DNA from 4 places in the Streptomyces luteireticuli genome. Region 1 is predicted to be linked to each of the others. Evidence: riboswitches for the same ligand, from Rfam matches in the RefSeq annotation. Region 1 holds a riboswitch; each other region holds the start of a gene.

What was found. A riboswitch is a leader RNA that binds a small molecule or an ion and turns the genes downstream of it on or off. The one in region 1 is predicted to bind cyclic di-AMP.
Region 2: it holds a riboswitch for cyclic di-AMP, as region 1 does, so the genes downstream of both, AB8735_RS32485 (C40 family peptidase) here and AB8735_RS06345 (C40 family peptidase) in region 1, are expected to answer to the same signal.
Region 3: it holds a riboswitch for cyclic di-AMP, as region 1 does, so the genes downstream of both, AB8735_RS27845 (M23 family metallopeptidase) here and AB8735_RS06345 (C40 family peptidase) in region 1, are expected to answer to the same signal.
Region 4: it holds a riboswitch for cyclic di-AMP, as region 1 does, so the genes downstream of both, AB8735_RS16365 (transglycosylase family protein) here and AB8735_RS06345 (C40 family peptidase) in region 1, are expected to answer to the same signal.

Annotation. Positions count from the first base shown of each region.
Region 1 is NZ_CP167927.1:1,584,673-1,591,627, forward strand. It holds gene AB8735_RS06330 (terpene synthase family protein) at 1-118, opposite strand, end outside; partial or broken gene AB8735_RS06335 (terpene synthase family protein) at 103-486, opposite strand; gene AB8735_RS06340 (hypothetical protein) at 550-1,179, opposite strand; gene AB8735_RS06345 (C40 family peptidase) at 1,349-1,828, opposite strand; cyclic di-AMP (ydaO/yuaA leader) riboswitch at 1,834-1,985, opposite strand; gene AB8735_RS06350 (endo alpha-1,4 polygalactosaminidase) at 2,177-3,040, opposite strand; gene AB8735_RS06355 (spherulation-specific family 4 protein) at 3,022-3,666, opposite strand; gene AB8735_RS06360 (NAD-dependent epimerase/dehydratase family protein) at 3,663-4,541, opposite strand; gene AB8735_RS06365 (sugar phosphate nucleotidyltransferase) at 4,551-5,264, opposite strand; gene AB8735_RS06370 (SDR family NAD(P)-dependent oxidoreductase) at 5,399-6,400, opposite strand; gene AB8735_RS06375 (hypothetical protein) at 6,508-6,955, opposite strand, start outside.
Region 2 is NZ_CP167927.1:7,220,634-7,227,588, reverse strand. It holds gene AB8735_RS32500 (helix-turn-helix domain-containing protein) at 1-270, opposite strand, end outside; gene AB8735_RS32495 (ATP-dependent Clp protease proteolytic subunit) at 491-1,114, shown strand; gene AB8735_RS32490 (hypothetical protein) at 1,121-1,426, shown strand; cyclic di-AMP (ydaO/yuaA leader) riboswitch at 1,711-1,908, shown strand; gene AB8735_RS32485 (C40 family peptidase) at 1,914-2,387, shown strand; gene AB8735_RS32480 (ATP-binding protein) at 2,477-2,905, opposite strand; gene AB8735_RS32475 (helix-turn-helix domain-containing protein) at 3,180-4,073, shown strand; gene AB8735_RS32470 (DUF397 domain-containing protein) at 4,090-4,341, shown strand; gene AB8735_RS32465 (8-amino-7-oxononanoate synthase) at 4,370-5,623, opposite strand; gene bioB (biotin synthase BioB) at 5,845-6,955, shown strand, end outside.
Region 3 is NZ_CP167927.1:6,180,524-6,187,478, reverse strand. It holds gene AB8735_RS27860 (GNAT family N-acetyltransferase) at 1-773, opposite strand, end outside; gene AB8735_RS27855 (HPr family phosphocarrier protein) at 872-1,153, shown strand; gene AB8735_RS27850 (GntR family transcriptional regulator) at 1,308-2,036, opposite strand; gene AB8735_RS27845 (M23 family metallopeptidase) at 2,248-3,057, opposite strand; cyclic di-AMP (ydaO/yuaA leader) riboswitch at 3,071-3,227, opposite strand; gene AB8735_RS27840 (pitrilysin family protein) at 3,460-4,827, opposite strand; gene AB8735_RS27835 (pitrilysin family protein) at 4,872-6,230, opposite strand; gene AB8735_RS27830 (DNA topoisomerase (ATP-hydrolyzing) subunit A) at 6,476-6,955, shown strand, end outside.
Region 4 is NZ_CP167927.1:3,718,097-3,725,051, forward strand. It holds gene eno (phosphopyruvate hydratase) at 1-783, opposite strand, end outside; gene AB8735_RS16365 (transglycosylase family protein) at 1,061-1,792, opposite strand; cyclic di-AMP (ydaO/yuaA leader) riboswitch at 1,797-1,976, opposite strand; gene AB8735_RS16370 (transglycosylase family protein) at 2,237-3,322, opposite strand; gene AB8735_RS16375 (cytochrome P450) at 3,438-4,676, opposite strand; gene AB8735_RS16380 (DUF6479 family protein) at 4,731-5,159, opposite strand; gene AB8735_RS16385 (nucleoside triphosphate pyrophosphohydrolase) at 5,241-6,245, opposite strand; gene AB8735_RS16390 (SurA N-terminal domain-containing protein) at 6,308-6,955, opposite strand, start outside.

The sequences.
Region 1 (6,955 bases):
CGATGCCGAGGGAGACATGGACCGCGCTGGAGAGAAGCCGGTGCCGGCGGTAGTGCTCCTCCGCGAGCGGAGCCTTCCGGCGTTCACCAGGGCCTGGGTCCGGTAGGAGTTGGCGTATGCGGCCAGGTCACCGGCGAGGCGCCGGGTCCAGGCGGGCGGCATGCCCGCCGTGGTGCGTCGCCACAGCTCCTCCAGCGCCTTCCGGTACGGCTCCACGCACGGGTGCGGAGCCGGGCAAGCGGCCTGTCCGTGAACGGAGTTGAGGGTGTCCGCGACGAACACGGCGAAGTCCTGGTAGCGCCCTTCCGCCGTGTCGTCGAGGATGTCGTCGAAGGCGAAGAACCAGCATCCAGTCGGTGGCCGGCAGCAGTCCGTCCGGGGTGGCGTTCGGGTACGTCCAGGCGGCCGGCCGGTCCAGCAGGGCCGCGTCGAAGCGCTCGCCCTCGGGACCGTCGGCCACCAGGCCGGTGGCCCGCGTCGAGGGATGGAGCCGCGCGGTGCCGGGTGTGGCGAAGGGCGGCACGAGCAGGTCCACGGCTGCGCCCCCGGCTAGCCGGTGGAGAACATGCCGGCGCAGACCCCCAGCGAGTCACCGCTCTTCGCCGTGCCCGCGCCGAAGGTGGAGTTGAGGGTGGAGATGAGCTCCGGGGTGAAGTCCGCCCGGAGACCGGCCATGGTGACGGTGAGCGCGGGAACCGGCAGGAGCGACGTGATGGACGGCGAGAAGGTGGACGGCAGGCCGTACGAGTAGACGGGGATGCGGACACCGTCCGGGCTGGCAGGGCTCTTGACCAGGTAGGTGGTCGTCCCGGTCGGCAGGGGGCCCTGGGGGGCCGATGCCTCGACCTTCCTGCCCTGGGCGTCGGAGAAGGTGAATCCACCGGTCGCGTCGAGGGTGAGGGTGACGGCGGAGGCCAGCTTGGCCGGGTCGTCGATGACGTCGGTCGGGGTCGCGTCGAGATTGAGCGTTCCCGTGACATCGGTGTACGCGACACTCGGCCCGGTGGCGCCCTGCACCGGCGTCTGCGGTGTGAACGTGATGCCCGGCGCCTGCCAGGAGACGGAGCACTGGGCACTTCCGGACCCCACGGGGAGGGGCAGCGAGTCGACGGCGTACGCACTCGTGGCGAGCGCGGCCACGAACACGGCGGATATCCCGACTATGGTTCTGCGGCGCATGGAGAGGCACCTTTCGGGGTGCTTGCCTCCCCTCATGCTTCTTGCGAGCACCCCCGCCGGCCACCCCGGTACCGCTGTCCGGGGGAAGCATGCGCGGGCGGGCCTGGGCGGTCATCCGCCCCGGCCCGCCCAGGCCCCCATTGGGGGACCCATGTGCTCTTCGCGCGCGTCAGCGCACGCGCCCGTACCACACACTGTTCGTCCAGATCTTCTCCAGACGGACCTTCTTCCCGGTGCCCGGCGCATGCCAGATCTTGCCGCCACCCGCGTAGATACCCACGTGGTAGACGTTGCTGCCGGAGTGGAAGAAGACCAGATCACCCGTGGTGCGCGAGCCGCGCGAGATGTGACGGGTCGCGTTGTACTGGTCGGCCGCGACGCGCGGCAGCTTCTTGCCGGCGCCCTTCTTGAAGGAGTACTGCGTCAGGCCCGAGCAGTCGAAACGGTTGGGGCCGGTGCCGCCCCACTGGTACCAGGAGCCCTTCTTCGAGGCCGCGACCTTGACGGCCTTGGCGCCGGGCGACGTGGCCGCCTGGGCCTCGCCGGCCAGGCCGGGGAGGAGGACGGAGGCCGCGACGGTCGCGGCGGTGAGGGCCGATGCGGTACCGGCCCGGGAGATGAGCGCGGGTATTCGAGGCAGCGCAGACATGCCGATAAGCCCTTCGTCATCCGCCTGCGAAAGATGACCTGTCGGGTTCGGGCTGACAAAGTTGCCCGGCCACCAAGTGGCTTCACCCCTAGAACCACCGCCTTCGTGGTTCGTCCTGCCTGGGTCTCCCGCTCCTGCCGATCCGCGAAATCAGGTCCGCACCCGGAGCGGCGGCAGGACTCGGCGTCCGCCCGGGTCGCCCGCCTCTGTGACGGGGTCTTGGTTGTTCGGTGCATGATCCTGCACCATCCGCCACCGAAAACCGGTGCCGAAACGGTGTTCTGTGAGGTTCTTCACGCACCGTGCGGTGAACTTCCGTCACGTTACGTCCCGTTTCGGGACGCCACGTCAGCAGGCCCTGCGCCAGGAGTTCAGCCCCAGCTTCTTCTGCATGGAGGACAGCCCGAGTTCCTTCGCCTCGCCGCAGAACTCCCCGGGCGCCATCTCGTACTCGACATGGAAGACGGCCTTCCCCTTGTCCACGAAGGGCTTGAGCCGCTCGCACTCGCCGTACTGCGCGCACTGTTCGTTGACGGCGAAGTCGAAGTCCCGGACCAGCTCGGGTATCTGCTCCAGGTCGTTCTTGAGGCCGACGGCCATGCCCCGCTCATGGGCGAGGGAGGCGATCATCCGGTTGAACGCCAACTGGTGGGCGGCGGTGAGCGGAAAGCCCGTCTTGTTGCGGAACCCTTCGGTCAGATCGGGCTCGACCGCGTCGAACCCCTTCTTCCGGCACATGTCGAAACGTTCCGCCATGATGGGCCGCAGGACGTCCAGGCGCCGGATGTCGAGCCACTTCTCCCCCTTCCACCCCTCGTTCTTCGCGCCCAGCACGGACGCCGGGAACTTCCCCTGGTCCGGACGCCAGTCCTCGTACGCCCCGACGTTGATGTAGCAGATCACCTTGCGCTTCTTCGCGTGCAGCTTCGCCACGGTCGCCGCGTCGTTCTCGAAGCCGTCGATGTCGTAGACGGGAACGTCGACGGAGGTGTCCACGGCGCCGTCGAGCTGCCACTGCCAGCGGGTGCCGGGCTTGGGCTGCCAGCGCGTGCCGGGGCGCGGATGCGCGGAGGGCGGCGAACTCGGCGCGTTCGAGGCGTCGTCGGACGCGTCGTCGGAAGGGGATGTCGTCACCGAACAGCCCGTCGCGACCAGCAGCGCGGCCGTCGCCAGGACTCCGCCCCGAAGCCATCTCACGGTGCGGTCTGCCATGGATTCTCTCCGTTCCCCGGAACGGCGCAGTGCACCGCGGCACCGCGTCTTCCGGCCGTGCGGGCCACCAGTCCGGCCCACTCCTGGGGCACACCGTAGACCAAGTGACAGAAGCGCGAGGGGAGATGGTCGGCCGTCCAGCCGGGCACCCGCGCGGTGCGGTACGCCTCCCAGGGCCCCTCGAAGGTGACGAGCAGGTCGGCGACCTCGGCGTACCCGGGATCCGGGTGGGTGCCGGGGTTGAGCACGACGGTCCGCGCGCCCAACGCGCGGGAAAACAGGGCGAGTCGGCGGTAGTGCGGCAGCAGCGCCGCCTCCACGGCGACCCGGTCGCAGAAGACGCCGTCGACCTCGTACCAGCGCCGGTGCCGGCGCAGGTCGGCGACGGCCGCGCGCAGGGGGCGGCGGCCGTAGGCGGTGTCGACGTACCCCAGCACGGGCACGCCCGCCGCGCGCAGCCGCACCGCGGCGGCCCGGAAGGACGGGTCGGGGAACTGCCCCGGCCCGTCCGCCGCGTTGAGCACCACGCCCCGCAGGGCGGGCGCGGCCCGTACGAGCCGTTCCCATGGGCCCGGTTCGGCGCCGGGGTGCACGTACAGGGGGACGAGCAGCGACGGCTCCGTCACCGCGCGGCCCACAGATCGGCGAGCGTGGTGCCGAAGGCGTAGGACGGCTTCCAGCCCAGCACCCGCCCCGCGGCCGTGATGTCGGCCTGCTGCCAGGGCAGCGCGGCCGAGCGCGGCGACCCGGCGCCGTCCTCGGCGATCCGGCCGTGGAACCCGGCGGCTCCCGCCAGCCCCTCGGCGACCTCGCGGGCCGTACGGGCCGTGCCGCTGCTGATGTTGAGGACCCCGGTGACCGGCTCGGGCGCGGTGACGGCGAGGACGACCGCCCGTGCCACGTCCCGCGCGTCGACGAAGTCGCGGTGCGCGGAGAGGTCACCGGTGCGCACGGTGCCCTCGGGCCCGGCGTCCGCGATGCCCCGCACCAGCCGCCCGGCGAGGGAGCCGTCCGGCGCCCCGGGGCCCAGCGGGTTGAACACCCGCAGGACGAGCGCGTCGAGGCCGGAGCCGGTGACCGCCAGCGTCCCGGCCAGCTTGGTGGCCCCGTAGAGGCCGAGCGGCGCGGCCGGGTCGGTCTCGGCAAGGGAGTGCGGCGCGGCCGCCGGCCCGTACTCCGCGGCCGAGCCGAGGTGCACCAGCCGGGCGCCGGGCACCGCCGCGCGCAGCGCCTCGCAGAGCACCGCCGGGCCGCGGGCGTTGACGGCGGCGAGGACGGCGGGACTGCCGGCGGTGGCGCCCGCGCAGTTGACGACGGCGTCCGGGGCCGCCGTGCGCAGCGCCCCGGCCAGCCGCTCCGGGTCGGCGGTGGCCAGGTCGCAGGGGACGGCGCTGCCGGGCGTCCGGCCGCCGTCGAGCACCCGCGCGCCGGGGAGGGCGCGCAGCTGCCCGGCGGCGTGCCGGCCCAGGAAGCCGGTGGCGCCCAGGAGGAGGATGCGCATGCGGGCCGGTCACGCTCCCTTGATCAGCAGGTCGCGGCGGTGGGAGAACTCCGCGTTGGCGCGGTCGTAGTCGTCGGGGCGTCCTATGTCGAGCCAGTATCCGCCGAACTCATAGGCGTTGGGCGGGGTTCCGGCGGCGAGCAGGTCGAGGACGAGCTCGTCGAAGCCGAGCGGGAGCCCGGGGGTGTAGCGGGCGAGCGCGTCGCGGGTGACGCCGTAGACGCCCATGGAGACGCGGTAGTCCATGCTGGGCTTCTCGGTGAAGCCGGTGACGCGGCCGGCCTCGGTGGTCAGGACCCCGAAGTCGATGCTGACCTGACGGGGGTAGGTGGCGATGGTCAGCGGGGCGCCGGAGCCGCGGTGGGAGCGCAGGACGTCGGCGAAGTCGAGGTCGGTGAGCACGTCCCCGTTCATCACCAGGAAGGTCTCCGGCAGCCGGTCGGCCATGGTGAGCAGCGGGCCCATGGTGCCGAGCGGGCTCTCCTCGGTGGTGTAGTCGACCTCGAGGCCCCACTGGGAGCCGTCGCCGACGTAGGCGCGGATGATGTGGCCGAGGTGGCCGATGGCCAGGGTGCAGCTGGTGAATCCGGCGCCGGCCAGCTGGCGCATCACGATCTCCAGGATGGCGTGCTGGTCGCCGATGGGCACGAGGGGCTTGGGCAGGGCGGTGGTGTAGGGGCGCAGCCGGATGCCCTTTCCTCCGGCGAGGATGACTGCGTGCATGGGACGTTCCTCTCTTCGGAACGATCTGCGGGTCGGATGGCGCGCGACGGATCGGATGGCGCGACGGATCGGGTGGCGCAGCGGATCGGGTGGCGCAGCGGATCGGACGTGCGGCGGATCGGACGTGCGGCGGGTCAGACGTTGTAGATGCCGGTCTTGTAGCGGGCGAGGTTGGCCGGGTCGCGGAAGAAGGCGACGGTGGCCGCGAGTCCTTCCTCCAGGGTGTGGGCGGGCGCCCAGCCGGTGGCGGCGCGCAGCCGGGAGGCGTCGCAGACCAGGCGCATGACCTCGGAGGCCGCGGGGCGGACACGGTCGGTGTCGGAGCGGATCTCCAGCTCGGCGCCCATGAGCTTGCCGATGACGGTCACCAGGTCGCCGACCGAAATCTCCTGCCCCGTGCCGGAGTTGAAGGTGCGGCCGACGACGCGTTCGGCGGGTGCGGTGCCCACGGCGCGGAAGGCGGCCACCGTGTCCTTGACATAGCTGAAGTCACGGGTGGGGCGGAGGTCGCCGAGGGTGATGGTGCGTTCCCCGGCGGCGACCTGTCCGATGACGGTGGGGATGACGGCGCGCATGGACTGGCGGGGGCCGAAGGTGTTGAAGGGCCGCAGGGTGACGACGGGCAGGCCGAAGCTGGCGTGGTAGCTGTCGGCGAGGCGGTCGCCGCCGGCCTTCGAAGCCGCGTACGGGGACTGGGTGTTGATGGGGTGGTCCTCGCCGATCGGCACGGTCTGCGCGGTGCCGTAGGTCTCGCTGGTGGAGGTGTGGACGAGGCGCGGGATGCCCAGGTGGCGTACGGCTTCGAGGATGTTGAGGGTGCCGGTGACGTTGGTCTCCACATAGCTGTGCGGGGCCCGGTACGAGTAGGGGATCGCGATCAGGGCGGCCAGATGGTAGACGGTCCCGGCGCCCTTGACGAGGTCCTGGACGGAGCCGGGGTCGCGGACGTCGCCGAGGACGATCTCGACGGAGTCGAGCACATCCGCCGGGAGGGTCTCCAGCCATCCGTAGGAGGAGAAGGAGTTGTACTGGACCATGGCGCGGACCCGGTGGCCGTCGGCGACGAGGGCCTCGGTCAGGTGCGAGCCGATGAACCCCTCGGCGCCGGTGACGGCGACGGTCGTGGTGGCGGGCATGCGGGATCTCCTTGGACGTACGGGATGTACGGGACGTGCGCGGGGTGTGCGGGGTGCGCGGGGTGTGCGGGCGGACAACGGGAGCGGGACGTACGGTGGGCGCCGGATCAGCGGTGCGCGGTGATCCGGCCGAGGAGCGCGGTGGCGGCGGCCACCAGGGCCGCCGTCGTCCCGGCGCAGACGGTGAGCTGGACGGCGGCCGGCGAGGGGAGCCGTACGGCGAGCGCCGCCGCCTCCGCCGCACCGGCCACAAGACACAGGAGCGCGGGCGGCCACGCGACGCCGTACGCCTGGAGCAGCAGGCCGGTCCACAGCACGGCGCCGAGGGCCAGCAGGCCCGCGGTGTGCAGGACCGTGGGCATCGCCCCGCCCGGCCAGACCGCGTCGGCGGCCAGCGCCAGGACGGCGAGCGCGGCGAGGTAGGCGGCCAGACAGCCGCCCAGGACGCGGGCGATGCCGGCGAGCAGTCCGGCGGTCGTGGCGGTATGGCCGAGGGCCTTGAGGGCCCGGCTGCGGAAGCGGTAGAGCAGCCACTCGGCGGCGCCCATGCTCAGG
Region 2 (6,955 bases), 5.6 Mb from region 1:
GCGGTCGCTCAGCCCGGACACCGGAGAGAGCACGAGGCTCCGCGGCGGCCCCGGGGCGTCGGTGACAAGGCTCCGGACCGGTGTCTCGAAGTCGATGAGGAGCATCACCGCCGCCAGCGCCGTCACCTGCCGCACCTGCGGCCGGGGCAGCGAGAAGTCCGCCCCCGTGTATCCCAGGACATGGCCGGCCAGCAGGGGGTGCGGGTCGCGGAAGGCGAGTTCGGCCGAGTGGGCCTCCTTGATGACGGTCACCGTCGTCGGGTCGTCCATGCAGTCGCTCCCTTCGGCGGCCCATCACGCCGAATCCCCTTGATACAGACCCTACTTTCTCCCACGCTCCTGCCGGAGTCCTCGCCCGCCACCGTCGTGCGGAAGCCCTCACGAACCCTTCGCGGAGCGGTCCCCCCTCACAGACAAACGTACGTACTGTACATTTTTTACAGACGGCCCGCCTCACGGACGGGCCCGTACCCATGCGAGGAGCACACCCATGACCCTCCGCCCCACCGCCCGCCACGTCCTCCCCGAGTTCACCGAGCGCACCGCCTACGGCCACCGCACCCTCGACCCCTACTCCAAACTCCTGGAGGGGCGGATCGTCATGCTGGGGACGGCGGTCGACGACACCGCGGCCACCGATGTGATCGCGCAGTTGATGCAGTTGGAGCACGCGGCGCCCGGGCAGGACATCGCGCTCTACCTCAACTCCCCCGGCGGCTCCTTCGCCGCGCTGTGCGCCGTGCACGACACGATGCGCTACATCGACTGCGACGTCGAGACGGTCTGTCTGGGCCGGGCCGGGCCCGCGGCCGCACTGCTGCTGGCGGCCGGGACACCGGGGAAGCGGTCGGTGCTGCCGCACGCGCGGGTGGTCGTCGGGCCGCCCGGGCTGCCCGGGCCCGTCCAGGGACAGCCCTCCGATCTGGCCCTGCACGCCGAGGAGTTGCTGCGGCAGCGGGACCTCCAGACGGAGCTGCTGGCCCGGTACACGGGGCGGAGCGCCGAGCGGGTACGGGAGGAGACCGGGCGGGACGTCGTCCTCGACGCGGCCGGGGCCGTGGCCTACGGGCTCGCCGACCGGATCGTCGGCCACCGCGCCGGGAACGGGGGGTGACCTGCGATGCTGCCCGAACTCCCGCCGCTGCCCGCCCTGACCCGCGCCGAGGGCGAGCTGGTGGACCGCTATCTCGAGGTACTGGATCTCCTCGGCCGGATCAATCCCGCCCGCGGGCGCGACACGTACGGAGGGCTACGAGCCGCGCAGGCTCTGGTGGTCGCGGCCACCGGTCTGCGGGACGCCCTGACCGTCATGTTCGAGCGAGGTGAACGCGAGGTGTACACGGGGACAATGGCGCGTGCGATGCGTGTTCTGGACGGGGAGCGGCGCACCACGCGGCTGATGTTGCCGCCGTCGTCCGCGAGTTGAGGAACGGAAACGCTTTTCATCTGGATTCCGTCAGACGGCGGACGCGATCGTGGACACCGCGCAGTGATCACTCTGCGCGGAACGCGCACACGGCGCGCGAGTGATCGCTAACCGGCGCAGGTGACGGACTCACCCCGGGCCGCCGATGACGGTCAAATCGCCGCGCGTCCACCTGAATTGCCCACAGGTGACGAGGCTCACATAACGAGAGTTCCCCTCGGCTTCGGCGCCGCGGCTGCGCCAAGATCCTCGGGACGACAAGACCCCGCCACACGGCGGGGCGGTCCGGGCGGACGCCGAACCCTGCCGCCGCCGGGACGACGGGTCGACACAGGGAGTGATCGGCAGGGATGGAGGACCCGAGCACGGCGGGACGGCTCTCCGGAGCCGGCCCTTGGGGTGAAGCCGCCCTTGGCGGCCGGGCATTCTTCGCCTGCCCGAACCCGACAGGCAATCCTTCACAGGCGGCTGACGAAGGGTATGCGACATGGGCGCGCACAAACGTCCCGCAAGGCTGTCCAAAGCCAAGGCCGCATCGGCCCTGACCCTCGCCGCAGTCGGCGTCACGGTGCTGACGCCGGCCGGAACCTCCAAGGCGGAAGCGGCGTCCGTCTCGGTCAGGGCCCTGCAGATCGCCGTATCCAAGCAGGGCTCGCCTTATCAATGGGGCGCGACGGGCCCGTACAGCTTCGACTGCTCGGGCCTGACCCTCTACTCCTTCAAGCGGGCCGGCAAGCAGCTGCCCCGCACGGCCGCTGCCCAGTACAACCGCACCCGCCATATTCCGCGTTCGGCGCGTGAGCGCGGCGACCTGGTGTTCTTCCACTCCGGACGGGGCGTCTACCACGTCGGGATATACGCGGGGAACGGCAAGATCCTGCACGCCCCCAAGACCGGTTCCGTGGTCCGCTTCGAGCGGATCTGGACGAACAACGTCTGGTACGGCCGGGTGGGCGACTGACGGCGTTCCCCCGGGGGAGGGAGCGTCTGCCGGGCGGTGCGGGATCCCGCGCCGCCCGGCACCGGTGCGCGGGGGCCGGCGCAAGGGCCTCAGCACACGGGGACGGTCCACGGCAGGCGGATCCACACCGTCTTGCCGCCGTCCTCGGCCGGAGTGAACCAGAGCCGGCCGCCCCGCTCGGCGGCGAGCCAGCGGACGATCACCAACCCCCGCCCGTTGTCCTGCTGGACGGCCGCCGGAAGCCGCCGGGGGTAACGGGGGTGGCTGTCGGTGACCCCGATGCTCAGCTCCTCGTCCCGCTCCAGATACATATCCACGGTGAAGACGGGCGACTGGCCACGGGTGTGCAGCACGGCGTTGGTGGCGAGTTCGGAGACGATCAGCCGTACCGCCTCCGCCTCCTCGGTGCCGTCCGGCAGCCCCCACTCCGCGAGCACGGACGCGACGTAGCGGCGGGCCGTGGCGACCGAGGCCGGGGTGCTCGGCAGGGTGACGGATGCTTCCTGGTGGTCTGCCATGGCGCTGCCCCTTTCCCGCCGGTGCCGTTCACGGAAGGAACCCCGGGCGGCTCTGCAGGACAGGGTGCCACTGATAACGACCGGGATGGGAGCGATGGACCGGGATATGCATATATCTGTCGCTCGAAGCGGTGAACTCTGCGACGGGAGACCGCATGCGGTCGGCGTCATGGTCTATTGACTCTCGTGGGCAGGCACGAGTGGCTCTCATGGGCCGGCCGGCTCTCATGCGCCGGCACAGAGGCGTGGGCACGCGCGAGGGGAGGGACGGCCGATGCGGTACGGACCCGCGGTGCGCCGCCGCAAACTCGGCGCCGAGCTGCGCCGCCAGCGCGAACTCACCGGAATGACCAGCCGGCAGGCCGCCGACGTGGTCGGCTGGCACCAGTCGAAGGTGAGCCGGATCGAGACGGGCAGCAGCGGCGCCAAACCCTCCGACGTCGCCCGGCTGCTGGACGCCTATCGGGTCGCCGATCCCGAACTGCGCGCGCTGCTCGGGGCGTTGTGCGGGGCGGACACCACGGGTCCGGGGGACGGGCGGACGGGGGCCCGGCGCGGCTGGTGGTACGCCTACCGCGATCTGCTGCCCTCCGCCTATCTGGACTTCATCAGCCTGGAGTCGGAGGCCTCGCGCTCGCGCACCCTGGAGACCACCGTGGTGCCGGGCCTGTTGCAGACCCCGGAGTACGCGCGCGCGGTGACCCGGGCCGCGCTCGCCGACCCGCCCGACCACCAGGTCGACGAGCTGGTCCGGGTGCGCATGGCCCGGCAGGCGGTGCTCCACCGCGAGCAGCCCGGAAAGCCGCTGGAGTTGTGCGCGGTCCTGGACGAGGCGGTGCTCCGCCATGAAGTGGGCAGTCCCGAGGTGATGGCGGGACAGCTGGGACATCTGCTGGCAACGGCCGCCCTGCCGAACGTACGGCTGCACGTCCTCCCCTTCTCCCGGGGCAACCACATCGGTATCACCGGGCCTTTCGTCATCTTCTCCTTTCCGCGCATCGCCGATCTGGACGTGGTCGTGCTCGACCACTTGACGAGTAGCCTCTACTTGGAACGGAAAGAAGACCTCCGGGCGTACGCCTCCGCGTTCGCCATACTCCGGGCGCACGCCCTCCCGCACGAGAAGTCCTTGGACTACATCGCAGGGATCCATCACGGTACGCAGTGACGCTCAGGGAGGCGCCATGTCCGCACCGCCGCGGTCCGTACCCTTTCGTCCGGCTCTTCCGGTCCTTCCGGCGCTGTGTGTCGCCCGATGGAGGCGCAGCAGTCACAGCACGGGGATGAACAACTGCGTCGAGGCGGCCTCCCTCGGCGCGGGCCTGCTGGCGGTGCGCGACTCCAAGTGGGCGGCGGGACCGGCCCTGTTGCTGCCGTCCACGGCCTGGTGCCCGTTCGTCGCCCTGGTGCGGCGGGGCGGCCCGGGCCTCCGGTGAAGGGGGGGCATCACCCGGGCGTTCGGCATCACCCGTGCGCTCGACGGGCGTTGAGGAACCCCTCCGCCGCGGCCGTGCCCACCACCGTGCCGGCCGCCCGTTCCACCTGTGCGTCCGTGAGGTCCGCGCGGGCGGTCAGCCGCAGCCGGGAGACGCCGTCCGGCACCGACGGCGGCCGGAAGCAGCCCACTTCGATCCCCGCCGCCCGGCAGTCGGCCTGCCAGCGCACCGCCGCCCGCGGCGAGGGGGCCCGTACCGAGACGACGGCCGCGTCGGGGCGTACGGCCGTGAGGCCCGCGCCGGTCAGCCGGGCGTGCAGGTCGCCGGCCACGGCGCGGACCCTGGCCGCGCGCCCGGGTTCACGGCGCAGCACCTCCAGGGCCGCGAGGGCGGCGGCGGCCGCGGCGGGGGCGAGGCCGGTGTCGAAGATGAACGTACGGGCGCTGCTGACCAGATGGGCGATGACCCGGGCGGGGCCGAGGACCACTCCGCCCTGGGCGCCGAGGGACTTGGAGAGGGTGACGGTGGACACGACGTCGGGGGCGCCGGCGAGTCCGGCGGCGTGCACGGCGCCGCGTCCGCCGTCGCCCAGCACGCCGAGCCCGTGGGCGTCGTCCACCAGCAGCCCGGCGCCGTGGCGGCGGCACTGCCGGGCGAGGGCGGCGAGCGGGGCGGCGTCGCCGTCCACCGAGAAGACCGAGTCGGTCACCACGAGGCCCCGCCCCGGGTGGGCGGCCAGCGCCTTGCCGGCCGCCTCGGGGTCGGCGTGCGGGACGACGGCCCGGCCGGCGCGCGCGAGACGGCAGCCGTCGATCAGTGAGGCATGGTTGCCCTCGTCGGAGACCAGCAGGCCACGAGCACCGGAGAGTTCGGGGGGCGGGGCGAGGGCGGTGACGGCGGCGAGGTTGGCGGCATACCCGGAGGAGAAGACGAGGGCGGCCTCGAAACCGCAGAACTCGGCCAGGGCCTCCTCCAGCCGGGTGTGCAGCGCGGTGCTCCCGGAGACCAGGCGCGAGCCGGTGGACCCGGCGCCCCAGCGGTGCGCGGCGTCGGCGGCGGCGCGGGTGACCTCCGGGTGGCGGGAGAGCCCCAGATAGTCGTTGCCCGCCAGGTCGAGCACGGCCGGCTCCCCGGCGCCGGGCTCGGGGCGGGGACGCAGCGTCCGGACGAGCCCGGCCTCGCGGCGCAGCCGGTGCTGTTCGTCGAGCCAGTCGAAGGTGGTCGAACGGGTCGCACCGGTCCGGGTGGCCGGGCTGGATGGGGAAACCGCGTTGTGGGGCATCGGCCGTTCCGGTTCCTGTCAGGGGTCCTTGGCAGGACGATCTGTGGGGTTCACATAAATCCGTGCACGGGTCCCTCCGGTACGGGCACGGACAGCCTGCCCCCCAAACTAGCGGCGAAGGGCCCCTGAACTGCATGTCGTGATCCACCCACGTCATCGGGCCGGTGTTGTGAGATCTCGACCTTGGCCCAGGGTGACCGGGTAGGCGAGGATCATGGGCCATGGACCTGTTGAACACATTGGTGGCCAAGGGGCTGAGGCGCGAGCTGCCCACCCGCGACGAGGCGCTGGCCGTCCTGTCGACCTCCGACGACGACCTGCTCGATGTGGTGGCCGCGGCCGGGAAGGTGCGCCGCCAGTGGTTCGGGCGGCGGGTCAAGCTCAACTACCTGGTCAACCTCAAGTCCGGTCTCTGCCCCGAGGACTGCTCGTACTGCTCCCAGCGGCTCGGCGCCGACACCGGGATCCTCAAGTACACCTGGCTCAAGCCGGAGGACGCCTCGAAGGCGGCCTCGGCGGGGGTGGCGGGCGGCGCCAAGCGGGTCTGCCTGGTCGCGAGCGGGCGCGGTCCGACGGACCGGGACATCGACCGGGTGGCGCGCACCATCGAGGCGATCAAGGAGGAGAACGCCGAGGTCGAGGTCTGCGCCTGTCTGGGCCTGCTCTCCGACGGCCAGGCCGAGCGGCTGCGCGACGCGGGGGTGTACGCCTACAGCAACAACCTCAACACCTCCGAGGCCACGTACGCGGACATCACCACCACCCACACCTACCAGGACCGCGTCGACACCGTGCGCCGCACGCAGGAGGCGGGCATGTCCGCCTGCTCCGGGCTGATCGCGGGCATGGGCGAGAGCGACGAGGACCTCGTCGACGTGGTCTTCGCGCTGCGCGGGCTGGACGTGGACTCGGTGCCGGTCAACTTCCTCATCCCCTTCGAGGGGACGCCGCTGGCCAAGGAGTGGAACCTCACGCCGCAGCGCGCGCTGCGCATCCTGGCGATGGTCCGCTTCGTCCACCCGGACGCGGAGGTGCGGCTGGCCGGCGGCCGGGAGATCCATCTGCGCTCGCTCCAGCCGCTGGCCCTGCACCTGGCCAACTCCATCTTCCTGGGCGACTATCTGACCAGCGAGGGCCAGGAGGGCCGGGCCGACCTCGACATGATCACCGACGCGGGCTTCGAGGTCGAGGGCGTGGAGACCAGCACGCTGCCGGAGCACCGGCGCGGGGGCGGCTGCGGGCCCTGCGGCGGCGACGGGGCCGCCGCGGACGAGGGCCCCACCGCGGACGAGGGTCCCGCCGCGGCCCGTACCGACCTGGTCGCCGTGCGCC
Region 3 (6,955 bases), 4.6 Mb from region 1:
CCGTCCGGGAAGGCCCGGTTGACCGCGTGGACCCGGCCGGTGAAGCCGCCGGCCAGGAGGTTGCGCAGCACGGTGCGGCCCAGGCCGTCCGGGGCGCGGCCGGTACCGACGACGGCGACGCTGCCGGGGGCGAGGAGGCGCTGCACGGAGCGGGCCTCGGCGCGCTGCTCGCGGGCGCGCTGGACGGCGAGCGAGCGGTCGGTGGGCTCCAGGTCGAGTTCGAGGCGGACGACACCGTCCTCGAAGCTGCGCTTCTGGGTGTAGCCGGCGTCGGTGAACACCTTGATCATCTTGGTGTTGGCGGGCAGCACCTCGGCGGCGAAGCGCCGGATGCCGCGCTCCCGGGCCACGGCCGCGATGTGCTCCAGCAGGGCGGAGGCCACGCCCCGGCCCTGGTGGGCGTCCTGGACCAGGAAGGCGACCTCCGCCTCGTCTGTCGCGGTCGCCGCGGGGCGGCCCCGGGGGTCGATGCGGTCGTAGCGGACGGTGGCGATGAACTCGCCGCCGATGGTGGCGGCGAGGCCGACCCGGTCGTTGTAGTCGTGGTGGGTGAAGCGGTGCACATCCCGGTCGGACAGCCGGGGGTAGGGCGCGAAGAAGCGGTAGTACTTGGACTCGTCCGAGACGTGCTCGTAGAAGCTGACCAGGCGCTGGGCGTCGTCGGGGGTGATGGGACGGATCCGGGTGGTGCCGCCGTCACGCAGGACGACATCGGCTTCCCAGTGGGCCGGGTAGGCGAGGAACCGTGTCGCGTGCTCGGACGGCGTCTGCATGGGGCCAGCGTACGACCGGGTACCGACACCGCGACCGAGCACCGTCCGCACCGTGCGACACTGGTCTAGACAACCTCTCCGACTTGAAGGGCAACACCATGGTTGAGCGCCGAGTGAACGTCGGCTGGGCCGAGGGTCTGCACGCCCGCCCGGCGTCGATCTTCGTCCGTGCGGCGACGGCTGCCGGGGTCCCCGTGACGGTCGCCAAGGCCGGTGGCACCCCCGTCAACGCCGCGTCCATGCTGGCCGTGCTGGGCCTGGGCGCCCAGGGTGGCGAGGAGCTCGTCCTCGCCAGCGAGTCCGAGGGCGCCGAGGCCGCGCTCGACCGCCTGGCGAAGCTGGTCGCCGAGGGCCTCGAGGAGCTCCCGGAGACCGTCTGATCCTCCGGCGCGCGGCGGGGCCGCGGTGGCCCGCACCGGCCGCCGCGGCCCCGTCGTGTGCGCCGCCCGGCGCACGGGCGGGCGGGAGCCCGCCCGGAAACCGCCACGATTCCCGGCCGGAACTCCTTCCGTGTACTGGAATAGCCCGGCGTTGTTAAATGCGGGCGCTCGCCGTGTTTACGGCGCGTTTCCCGTCCGCCGCCCGCGGCACCCCGGCCGGCGGGACCGGGCGCCACAGCCGGAACTCCCCCGGCTGCCGCTGGGCCCGTACGGCCGCGATGGACCGCGCCCGCTCGGCGTCCCGCCGCAGGACGGCGTCCACCAGCGCCGCGTGCGTCTCCCAGGTCTCCGCCGGACGGGCGGGCGGCTCGGCCTCGTACACCCAGGAGATCTTCCGCCGGACCTGGGTGAGCAGGGCGGCGAGACTCGGACTGCCGGACGCCTGGGCGAGCGTCTCGTCGAACCAGTCGCCCAGCGGGCACAGTTCGCCCGTCCGTCCGGACCGGACGCGCTCCCGGCCCAGCCTCACCAGCCCCCGCAGCACCTTCAGATGGGCGTCGGTGCGCCGCTGGGCGGCCCGGGCGGCGCCCAGCGGTTCCAACAGGGCGCGGACGTCGAGCAGATCGGCGGCCTCCTGCTCGGTCGGCTCGGCGACGCAGGCGCCGGCGTGCCGGCGGGTGGTGACGAACCCCTCGGAGGCCAGGGTGCGCAGGGCCTCGCGGACGGGTACGCGGGAGACGCCGTAGCGGCGGGCGAGGAGCTCCTCGATGAGCCGGCTGCCGGGCGGGAAGGCGCCGGAGACGATGTCGTCGCGGATGGCCGCGCACACGGCCTGGGCGGAGACGCGGCGGGCGTCCCCCGCCTCGTCGCCGTCGCCGTTCACGAACGTCCCCGCATCGACGAACCCCTCCGCATCGCCCCGCCGGACCGGCCGGACGGCATCCGGTTGACGTCTGCTCAGGGATGCCCGGGGACGATCGACTCTATTGCAATCACGTGCGAATTCCGATAGCCGCCCGCAGGGCAGGGAAATGTTTTGGCCATGCCGAAAGGCCCCGGCCGGAGCCGGGGCCTTCGGGAAGTCCAGGTGTGTCCTACAGGTCGACGCCGTGGGCGCGCAGGTACGCGACCGGGTCGATGTCCGAACCGTAGGTGGGCGCGGTGCGGGCCTCGAAGTGCAGGTGCGGGCCGGTGACGTTGCCGGTGGAGCCGGAGAGGCCGATCTGCTGGCCGGGGGTGACGACCTGGCCGACGGCGACGGATATGGACGACAGGTGGCCGTACTGGGTGTAGGTGCCGTCGTTGTGCTGGATGACGATGTTGTTGCCGTACGCGCCGCCCCAGCCGGCCTCGACGACGGTGCCGGCGCCGACGGCCTGCACGGTGGTGCCCTCGGCGGCGTGGAAGTCCACACCGGTGTGGCTGCCGGAGGACCACAGGCCGCTGGTGGCCTTGTAGGTGGTGGAGACGAACGAGCCGGCGATCGGCAGCACGAACGCGTTGAGGCGCTTGCGCTCCGCCTCGCGGGCGGCCCGCTCCTGCTCGGCACGCTCGGCCTCGGCCTTGCGCTTCGCCTCGTCCGCGCGCTTCTTGACCAGGGCGGCCTGCTGCGTGGCCTCGGCCTCGGCCTGGTGGCGGGCGGCGGCCTGGTCGGCGGAGCCCTGCTGCATCTGAGCCTGCTCGCCGACGCTGTCGGCGACGTGGTCGGAGAGCACGACGGCCTGGGTGAGGCCGGTGTCCTCGTGGCGCTGGGCATCGTCCGCGGGGGAGGCGGCGAAGGCCGGAGCGGCGACGCCGGCGACGACGCCCGCGGCGGTGAGGGTGGCTATACCGGCGACGTTGGCGCCGACACGGGCGGCGCGGCTCGGACGACGGTGCTTCCCGGTGGCACGGGTGAACGCCATGGCTGCGGCTGTTCCTTTCCTTCCCTGTCGCCTACCGGGTTAGCTGACGGGTTCGGAGCAGGAAGGTCTCCTACGGCCCCCTCCGGAGAGGGATCCGATTCACCCCAGGGAACAGGTGGTTCCCCGGCTCCCCTGGCTCGCGCCGTACGGGGACTCGGCGATGGCTGCCCGGGGCCGCGGTTGCGGCTCCGATCTGACGGACTGCCGTCCCGAAGCTAATCGGCGTCAGATTCGAACGGCAAACGGAACCGCGTTTTCGTGACGCACGCCACACAGCCCTCGTGCAACCACCTTGTCAATTCGGGCATATCGGAGGCGCGTGGGTCCCTCAGGACCCACGCGCCTCCATGGCCTGGGGCGTTGGCCCGCCCCTGAGCCGCCGTCGGGCCGAAATCGGCCCGCTCAGGCGGAGATGACCGTCACTTCGCCGATCCCGAGCGCCTTGACGGGCTCGGCGATCTCGGCAGCGTCCCCGACGAGGACCGTCACCAGACGGTCGGCCGGGAAGGCGGCGACGACGGCCGCCGTGGCCTCCACCGTGCCGGTCTCCGCGAGGCGTTCGTAGAGCCGGGCCTGGAAGTCGTCGGCCAGGTGCTGCTCGACCTGGTCGGCGAGGGTGCCCGCGACGGCCGCCGCCGTCTCGTACTTCAGCGGGGCGACGCCCACGAGGTTCTGCACGGCGACGTCGCGCTCGGTGTCGGTCAGGCCCTCGGCGGCGAGGGTGCGCAGCACGGTCCACAGATCCGCCAGCGCCGGGCCGGTGTTGGGGGTGTCCACCGAGCCGCTGATGGCCAGCATCGCGGTGCCCCTGCCGTCCGGGGTGGAGCGCAGGACCTGGGCGAAGGCGCGGACGCCGTAGGTGTAGCCCTTCTCCTCGCGCAGCACCTTGTCGAGCCGGGAGGTCAGGGTGCCGCCCAGGCAGTAGGTGCCGAGCACCTGGGCGGGCCAGACGCGCTCGTGCCGGTCCGCGCCGGTGCGGCCGATGAGGAGCTGCGTCTGGACGGCGCCCGGCCGGTCCACGATGATCACGCGGCCGGTGTCGTCGGCGGAGACGGGCGGCACGGGCCGGGGCTCGGCCGGGGAGCCCGTCCAGGCGCCGAGGGTGTCGGCGAGGGCCTGGTCGAGGTCGACCCCGGTGAGGTCGCCCACGACGACGGCGGTGGCGGTGGCCGGGCGGACGTGGGCCTCGTAGAAGGCGCGGACGGACGCGGCGTCGATGCGCTCGACCGTCTCCTGGGTGCCCTGGCGCGGCCGCGACATCCGCGAGTCGGCCGGGAAGAGCGCGTCCGACAGGGCCATGGCGGCCCGGCGGGCCGGGTTGGCCAGCTCGTGGGGGATCTCGTCGAGGCGGTTGAGGACGAGGCGCTCGATCTCGTTGTCGGGGAAGGCGGGGGCGCGCAGGGCGTCCGCGAGCAGGCCGAGGGCCTTGGGCAGCCGGGAGGCCGGAACCTCCAGCGACAGCCGGACGCCCGGGTGGTCGGCGTGCGCGTCCAGGGTGGCGCCGCAGCGCTCCAGCTCGGCGGTGAAGTCCTCGGCGCTGAGCTTGTCGGTGCCCTCGGAGAACGCCCGGGCCATGATCGTGGCCACTCCGTCGAGCCCGGCGGGCTCGGCCTCCAGCGGCGCGGCCAGGCTGACCTCGACGGCGACGACCTGCTGGCCGGGGCGGTGGCAGCGCAGCACCGTCAGGCCGTTGGGCAGCACCTCGCGGCCGGGGGCCGGGAAGTCCCAGGGCGTGGCCGTGCCGGGCCGGGGCTGCGGGTGGAAGTGCATGGCGGGCTCCGCGGTGTCGGTGGCGCCCACGACTGCGGCGTCGGTCACTGGGCCGTCTCCTGTTCCTGTGCGTTGTCGTCGGCCTGTGCGTCGGCGTCCGCCTGCGGGCCGGTCGGTTCGTACACCAGCACCGCGCGGTTGTCCGGGTGGAGGCGGGACTTGGCGACGGCCCGCACCTCCTCCGGGGTGATGTCCAGGACGCGCTGCACGGCGGTGAGGGCGAGCTGCGGGTCGCCGAAGAGCACGGCGAAGCGGCACAGTTCGTCGGCACGGCCGCTGACCGTGGCCAGCCGGTCCAGCCACTCGCGCTCCAGCTGGGCCTGGGCCCGCTCCATCTCCTGCGCGGTGGGCCCCTCCAGGGCGAAGCGGGCCAGCTCCTCGTCGACCGCCGCCTCGATGGCGGAGACCTCGGCACCGGCCGACGCCTTGACGTCCAGCCAGCCGAGCGAGGGGGCGCCCGCCAGGCGCAGCAGGCCGAAGCCGGCGGCGACGGCGCTGCGGTCGTGCCGGACCAGGCGGTTGTGCAGGCGGGAGGACTCGCCGCCGCCGAGCACGGTCAGCGCCAGGTCCGCGGCGTCCGCCTCGCGGGTGCCGTCGTGCGGCAGGCGGTAGGCGGCCATCAGGGCCCGGGAGGGCACCTCTTCGCGCACGACCTGGCGCAGCTGCCGGCCGATGACGTCCGGCAGGCTGCCGTCGCGCGGGGGCTGCTTGCGGTCGTGGGCGGGGATGGAGCCGAAGTACTTCTCGATCCAGGCGAGCGTCTGCTCGGTGTCGATGTCGCCGACGACGGAGAGGACGGCGTTGCCCGGCGCGTAGTACGTGCGGAAGAACTCCCGCGCGTCCTCCAGGGAGGTGGCGTCCAGGTCGGCCATGGAGCCGATGGGCGTGTGGTGGTACGGGTGGCCCTCGGGGTAGGCCATCGCCGTCAGCCGCTCGAACGCGGTGCCGTAGGGCACGTTGTCGTAGCGCTGGCGGCGCTCGTTCTTGACGACGTCGCGCTGGTTCTCCATGGACTCGTCGTCGAGCGCGGTGAGCAGCGAGCCCATCCGGTCGGCTTCCAGCCACAGCGCCAGCTCCACCTGGTGGGCGGGCATGGTCTCGAAGTAGTTGGTCCGCTCGAAGCTGGTGGTGCCGTTGAGCGAACCGCCGGCGCCCTGCACCAGCTCGAAGTGGCCGTTCCCCGTGACCTGCGCCGAGCCCTGGAACATCAGGTGCTCGAAGAGGTGGGCGAGGCCGGTGCGGCCCTCGACCTCGTGCCGCGAGCCGACGTCGTACCAGAGGCAGACGGCCGCGACCGGGGTCAGATGGTCCTCGGAGAGCACGACCCTCAGGCCATTGGCCAGGCGGTGCTCGGTCGCTGTCAGGCCGCCGGTACCGGCCCGCTGCGCGGCCGTGTGACCCATGGGCATGTACGTCCCTTCGATCGCTTGCTTCTCGCCTCGTCGCGCGCCGCCGCAACCGTGCGGCGCCCGCGACGGCTCGCGGATGAACTGTGCTGTCACTGTATGCAAGCGCACTGACATCCCGCGAAGTTCCCGGCCGGGTGCCCTCTTGTGGACGGGTCGCGGTCGGGGTTGTCGGTGGGGCGGTCCACAATGGTCGGCGTCGTACCCGCCCCCGGCAACCGATCGAAGGAGCCGCAGCCGCGATGGCCCGCCGCAGCACGAAGACCCCGCCGCCGGAAGAGTTCGAGGAGCGCATCCTCGACATCGACGTCGTCGACGAGATGCAGGGCTCCTTCCTCGAATACGCCTACTCCGTCATCTACTCCCGGGCCCTGCCCGACGCCCGCGACGGCCTCAAGCCGGTGCAGCGGCGCATCCTCTTCCAGATGAACGAGATGGGCCTGCGGCCCGAGCGCGGCTATGTGAAGTGCGCCCGGGTCGTCGGCGAGGTGATGGGCAAGCTCCACCCGCACGGCGACGCCTCCATCTACGACGCCCTGGTGCGCATGGCGCAGCCGTTCTCGATGCGGGTGCCGCTGGTCGACGGCCACGGCAACTTCGGCTCGCTCGGCAACGACGACCCGCCGGCCGCCATGCGGTACACCGAGGCCCGGATGGCCTCCACGACGGCGCTGATGACCGCCTCCATCGAGGAGGACACGGTCGACTTCGCGCCCAACTAC
Region 4 (6,955 bases), 2.1 Mb from region 1:
GCGGTCCTGGCCCTCGAAGGTGTAGACGCCGTCCTTGTAGAACTCGGAGGCGGCGACGTCCAGCGCCAGCGCGATGTCCTGGCCGGGGGTGTAGCCGGCCTGCTTGATGGCCTCGAGGATGAGGTCGAGGGCCTCGCGGTTGGAGCCGAGGTTCGGGGCGAAGCCGCCCTCGTCGCCCAGACCGGTGGACAGGCCCTTGGCCTTCAGCACGGCCTTGAGGGTGTGGTAGACCTCGGTGCCCCAGCGCAGCGCCTCGGAGAACGACTCGGCGCCGATCGGCGCGATCATGAACTCCTGGATGTCCACGTTGGAGTCGGCGTGCGAGCCGCCGTTGAGGATGTTCATCATCGGAACGGGCAGCAGGTGCGCGTTCGGGCCGCCGAGGTAGCGGAAGAGCGGCAGGTCGGACGCCTCGGAGGCGGCGTGCGCGACGGCCAGGGAGACGCCCAGGATGGCGTTGGCGCCCAGCGAGCCCTTGTTGTCGGTGGCGTCCAGGTCGAACATCGCCTGGTCGATCAGGCGCTGCTCGGTGGCGTCGTAGCCGACGAGCTCCGGGCCGATCTGCTCGATGACGGCCAGCACGGCCTTCTCGACGCCCTTGCCCAGGTAACGGTTCTTGTCCCCGTCACGGAGCTCGATGGCCTCGAAGGCGCCGGTGGAGGCGCCGGACGGCACGGCGGCACGGCCGGTGGAGCCGTCGTCGAGGCCGACCTCGACCTCGACCGTGGGGTTGCCTCGCGAGTCGAGGATCTCGCGAGCTACGACGACGTCGATGGACGGCACGAGGGTCTCCTTCGTGTGTGTCTGAAGTTCTGCAGCACGAGCCTAACGGGCCCCGGAGGGTCCGCCCGCCCTCGGACCGCCGCCCGGCCGGAAAAATGGCACAAACGCCGAGATCACGGGATGAATGGGCTGGATGTTCGCCCAGCGGTGAACGGCTCGGGGAACCACTGGGGGAACCGCCCGGTGATTCTCCCGCGGGAACGGCGGAGCCCCGCTCCGATGCGGCTCGGGGGGAGCGGGCGCATCGGAGCGGGGCGGTTCGCCAGGGAAGGCTGCGTCAGCTGAGGTGCAGCTTCTGGCCGGGGAAGATGAGGTCGGCGCTCTCGACGATGTCCTTGTTGCGGTCGTAGAGCTTCTCCCAGCCGCCCTTGACCTTCTTGGCCTCGGCGATCTTGGCGAGGGTGTCGCCCTCCTTGACCTGGTACTCGCCGTCGCCCATCTTGACCGTCTTCGGGGCGGCGTGGCGGGGGGCGGCCGGCTTGGCGGCCGGGGCCTCCTCGTCGCTCTGCTGCGGAGCGGCGTGCTTCGGCGCGGACTGGCGCTCGCTGCGGTCGGCGTGCGTCTTGGTGGAGACGCTGCGCTCGCCGGTCGACTTCTGGGTCTTGGTGGACGAACCGGAGGTGTCCACGTCGGCCTTGGCGCCGCCGGAGGACAGCGGACCGGCGCTGGCGCAGCCCCAGGCACCGGGGCCCTGCATGGCGAGGAGCTTCTCGGCGACGGCGATCTGCTGGCCCTTGGTGGCGAGGTCGGCGCGCGGGGCGTAGGCGGTACCGCCCGCGGCGGCCCAGGAGGACTGCGAGAACTGCAGGCCGCCGTAGTAGCCGTTGCCGGTGTTGATCGACCAGTTGCCGCTGGACTCGCACTGGGCGACGCGCTCCCAGGTGTCGACGGAGGCGGCGTGGGCGGAGGTCGCGGCCATCAGCGGGGCGGCGACTGCGGCGCCGGTGACACCCGCGAGCGTGGCGATGCGGACGGCCTTGTTCGGACGACGGTGCTTGCCCTTGGACATGACTCGGTTTCCTCACCGGCGCCTACGAGGTGAGCTGTCGGGTTCGGACGTGAGTTGCCCGGCCCGGTGGCTTGCGCGCACCAGGCTTCACCCCTAGCCGCTGCGGCACCCCGGTCACTGACCGGCGGACCGTCGCGGCGACTTACCTTGGTTCCCCCGCTCCTGCCTACGGCGCTTGCGCGACGACTCCCCCGGCCGCCGGCAGGATTCGGCGTGACGACCGTGGTGCTCGCGGTGGCGAGCGGTGACGACGTTAAGCACAGGCGGCCTACGGGTTCAAACCCCCCTTTTCGGCCACCGGCTGGATCCAACCCCCTGAGAAACTCGGTGTTTCCGCAGGTGAGAGCCGCTTCCCCGGCTCCTGACGGGCCGTATCCGAGACGCTGTCAACGAGACCCATGTCTCACTTTCGCTCGGAACGGACATTCGACCCGAACTGCCCTCCTACTTCTTCAGTTCGAGCTGCTGGCCTGGGTGAATGAGATCCGGATCGGAACCGACGACCTTTTTGTTGTCGTGGTAGATCCGGTGCCAACCGCCGGGCACGGAGTGCTCCTGCGCGATGGCTGACAGGTTGTCACCGGGGCGCACGGTGTAGTCCTCGGCACGCGACCCTTGTCCATGTGCTTCCGCACCACCGCGCGAGGAGCGCTCCGCGCCCGAACGCGGCTGCTGCGCGCGGTGCTTGCCGGTACCCGCTCCGGCGTCCGCGCCGGTGGCCGTGTCCGCTTCCGCACCACGGTCCGCGCCCTGGTCGCCGCTCGCGCCGGACGTGCTGCCGGGCGCCGGCGAGTGCGGCGCGCGGGACGGTCCGTCGGGCCGGTCGGCGGAGCGGGAGGGCGCGGGGCCGGACTTCGGCGCCTCCGGGGCCGTGGACCTGCCGGAGCCCTTCCCGGGCGCCTTCGCGTCCGTCGTGCCCTCCGCGGCGTCCTCGGTGTCCCGGGTGCCCTCGGCCGGCTTGCGGTGCTTGCCCTTGGCGTCCTCGCCGGAACTTCCGCTTCCGGACGGGGTGTCCGACGGGGTGTCCGACGGAGTGCCCACGGTCCCGGACTTCCCCGGCGACCGGTCGTGCTCCCGCGCCCCGGACGGCGGCCTGTGCTCCGGCGCCGGGGTGGAGGCGTCGGCCCGCCCCGGGTCCACGTCCGGCGCCGGGCCCTCCTTGGCCAGGTCCGACTTCACGGCACAGGCGGGCCAGGCGTACGGGCCCTGCTGCTTGAGGATCCGCTCGGCGACGGCGATCTGCTGGGCACGGCTGGCCTGGTCGGGCCGCGGCGCGAACTCCCGGCCGCCGCTCTCCTCCCACATGTCCTGCGTCATCTGGAGCCCGCCCAGATACCCGTTGCCGGTGTCGGCGCTCCACAGCCCGCCGCTCTCGCACTGGGCGACGCGGTCCCAGGTGGGGGCGTCCGCCGCGTCGGCGGTGGTGGCCCCGAGCAGCGGCATGGCGATTCCCGCGCCCGTCACGCCCGCCGCGAGCACGGCGGCGGGAATCTGACGGGGGCGTCGATGTCGACCTTTCCCGGAGAGCATGCGGTCACCTCTCATGTGGCGGCTGAATATGACCGTCGAACATAGCGACGGCCCCCAGCGGTCACAAGCAGGCGCGAGTGCGGTCGGGTGACGGTCAAAGAGAGTTGACCTATAGTCATGTGCCCGTGTGCCCGGGCTCCGGGGAGAAGGAGACGGGCAGGGTGCGCAGGCCCCGCATGATGAGCCCGCCACGCCACCGCAGTTCCTCGGGATCCACGGAAAGCCGCAGGTCGGGAAGGCGGCGCAGCAGCGTCGCGAGTGCCGCCCGGCCCTCCAGCCGCGCCAGCGGCGCACCGAGGCAGTAATGGATGCCGTGCCCGTATCCGAGGTGCTGATTGTCACTGCGGGCCAGGTCGAGCGTGTCGGGGTCGGCGAACCGCTCCGGGTCGCGGTCGGCGGCCGCCAGAACGACGAGCACGGGGTCCCCCTCGGCGATGCGCTGCCCGCCGATCGTCAGGTCCCGCGTGGCGAACCGCCAGGTCGCCAGCTCCACCGGGCCGTCGTAGCGCAGCAGTTCCTCCACCCCGGTGGCGAGCAGTTCCTCGTCCCCCTCGGCCAGGGCGTCCTGGAGCCGCGCGCGCTGCCCGGGGTTGCGCAGCAGGGCGTACGTGCCGTTGCCGATGAGGTTGACGGTCGTCTCGAACCCGGCGAAGAGGAGGATGAAGGCCATCGCGGCCGCCTCGTTCTCGGTGAGGTGCTCGCCGTGGTCGCTGGCCCTGATCAGCCCGGAGATGAGGTCGTCCCCGAGATCCTCGCGCTTGCGGTGGATCAGCTCCGCCAGGTACGTCCGCATCCGCTTCACCGAGCGGGCCACCCCGCCGCGCGGCCCGCCGCCGTGCCGGATCATCATCCCCGCCCAGTCCCGGAAGTCGTCCTGGTCCTCCGGCGGGACCCCGAGCAGGTCGCAGATGGCGTAGATGGGCAGCGGGAAGGCGAACTCGTGGATGAGGTCCGCCTCGCCCCGGCCCGCGAAGCCGTCGATGAGCCGGTCGGTCAGCTCCTGGACCCGCGGCGCGAACTCCGCGACCCGGCGGGGGGTGAACGCCTTGGAGACCAGGCGGCGCAGGCGGGTGTGGTCCGGCGGGTCGATGTTGAGCAGATGCGTCATCAGGTTGGCGCTCCGCTCGCCCGGAATGCCTACCTTGCCCTTGCCGTGGGCGGACTCGGAGTGGTGCACGGGGTTCTTCGACAGCCGCTGGTCGGCGAGCGCCTGCCGGGCATCGGCGTACCGGGTGACCAGCCATGCCTCGACACCGCTGGGCAGCGTGGTGCGGTGCACGGGGGCGTGCTCGCGCAGCCAGGCGTAGGCGGGATAGGGATCGCTCGCGAATTCCCAGGTGAAGAGGGGCGGCATGGAGGAGGGGCTGTTGTCGTGCACGCCCCGACGCTACCGGGCCCCTCCGAGCGCTCAGTGATGCCCGCCCCCGCCGCTGCCGAACGAGCCGCTCCCCCCGGGGTTCCACTTCTTGCGCTCCTCGGAGAGCTCCTCCGGATGGCTCCCGGGGTTCCGGATCTCGTGCGGGAGCACCCGCTCCCCGGGGCCCTCCGTCCGCAGCCGGTCCGCCTCGCGGTGCTCGGTGACATAGCCGACGACGTCCTCGTCGTCGTCGTGGCCCGGCCCGTGGTCGGGCGAGGTGGGGCCCCGGTCGTGCTCCTGCCGGGTCTGCCACGCCCCCTGCCGCCGCTGCGGCTGGCTCGGCGGCGGCGGCTCCTTGTCCCGCCACCGCTGTCCGAACACGAAGGCCAGGATCAGCAGGGCCCCGACGCACAGGCCCACGATGAAGGGGGCGATGCCGCCGGCCCAGGCGGGCAGGGCGTAAGTCATGTGGTCGCGCATGGAATGCGGGTACCCGAAGGGGACCCCGACCAGACCGCCGCTGAGCCGAACGGGTGTCCACGCGCTCCCGGACCGCGCCGGCTACGCCCCGGCGCCGCCCGCCCGCTCCGCCCGCCCGGCCCGCCCGGCCTGCTCCGCCGCAAGGATCGCGTCCCGGTAGGTACGGGCCGCGGCGCGCAGGGCGGTCTCCGGCTCGACGCCCTCCGCCTCGGCGCGGACCGCCATGGCCAGCAGCGCGTAGCCGACGCCCTCCCCCGCGGGGACGGCCACGTCGAGGCCCCCGGCGCGGGCCCGGGAGGCCAGCTTCGCGGCGAGCGCGAGGGCCGGCTGGCCCAGCGGCACGCCCTCGGTGACGGACTCGCGCCCCTTCTCGGCCGCCTTGGTCCGGTTCCAGTGCTCCTTGACGTCCTCGGGCGTCAGCGCCGACTCGTCGCCGAAGACGTGCGGGTGCCGGTGGACGAGCTTGTCGACGATGGCGCCGGCCACGTCGTCGATGGCGAACGGCTCGTCCGGGTCGTCCTGGGCGATGCGGGCGTGGAAGACGACCTGGAGCAGCACGTCGCCGAGCTCCTCGCGCAGGGCCTCGCGGTCGCCGGTCTCGATCGCCTCCAGGAGCTCGTACATCTCCTCCAGGCCGTACTTCGCCAGGTCCTCGTGGGTACGGATGCCGGTCCACGGGCAGGAACGGCGAATCCGGTCCATGACCTGCACCAGGTCCAGGAGCCGGGCACCGGGCAGGTCGTAGGAGCCGGGCAGCAGCTCCAGGGCGGGCATCGTCTCCCGGCCCGAACCCGCGAGCCGGGCCAGCCCGTCGGTCAGGGCGGACTCCCCCGCCGCCGAGGTGATCACCACCGTGGTGCGGCCCCCGGCCAGGCAGTGGTCGACGAGCTCCCGGGCGCCGGGCACCGCGGTCCCGGTCCCGATCCCGGCCTCCCGGAGATAGGGGAGCAGCGGGTGGCCGGGGTCGGCGCACAGCACCCGGTCGGCGGCGTGCAACGTCTGCCACGCCGGCCAGGACAGCAGTCCGGGGGCGACGCGGTGGCTGGTGGTGAGCAGGACGATACGGCCGGGCGCGGAGTCGTTCACCCTGCCGAGCGTAGGGGACGGGCGGGAGCGGAGGACCGCGCGGGTGGCGCCCGCGCCGAGCCCTACACCGGGCTCTCGGGGTCGGGGGCGGCGGCGGGCCGCAGCCAGGGCTCCTGCACCGGGCGGGCGGTGCCGCGCTTGGCGTCCCAGGTGCCGTAGCGCGGGTTGATGTCGACGCGCAGCGCCTCGGAGGTCTGCATCAGGACCTGGTTGGTGCGCACGGGGCCCAGCTTGCCGTCGAGCTTGGTCCGCATGAGATCCATGGACAGCGCCTGGTCGATCTGGCCGGGGGCGATGCCGAGGGCCAGGAAGCGGGCCCGTACGGCGTCGGCGCCGCCGTTGGCCCGCTCGACCTGCTGCCGCTCGTCCTGGAGCTCGCGGCGGCTGACGTCGACCCCGTTGTCGCGGCCGGCCTTCTCGATGATCCGGTACTGGACGAGGCGGATGAGCGTGTCCTGGCCGAGCCGGGCGCTGTTCGCCATCAGCTGCTCGCCCTGCGGGGACGCCTCCTGGGCGTCGCGGACGTCCGCCACCTGGCGCTGGAGCTGGGCGACGGTGATCCGGTCCTTGCCCACGACCGCCGCCGCACCCGGGTGCGGGGTCGACCCGCAGGCGGTGAGCAGGGGGGTCGCGGCCAGCAGGCCGGCGGCCGCGGCGGCGGAGAGCGCGGTCCTCCGGCGGACGCGAGGGGTTCGGCGGAAGCGGCGGAT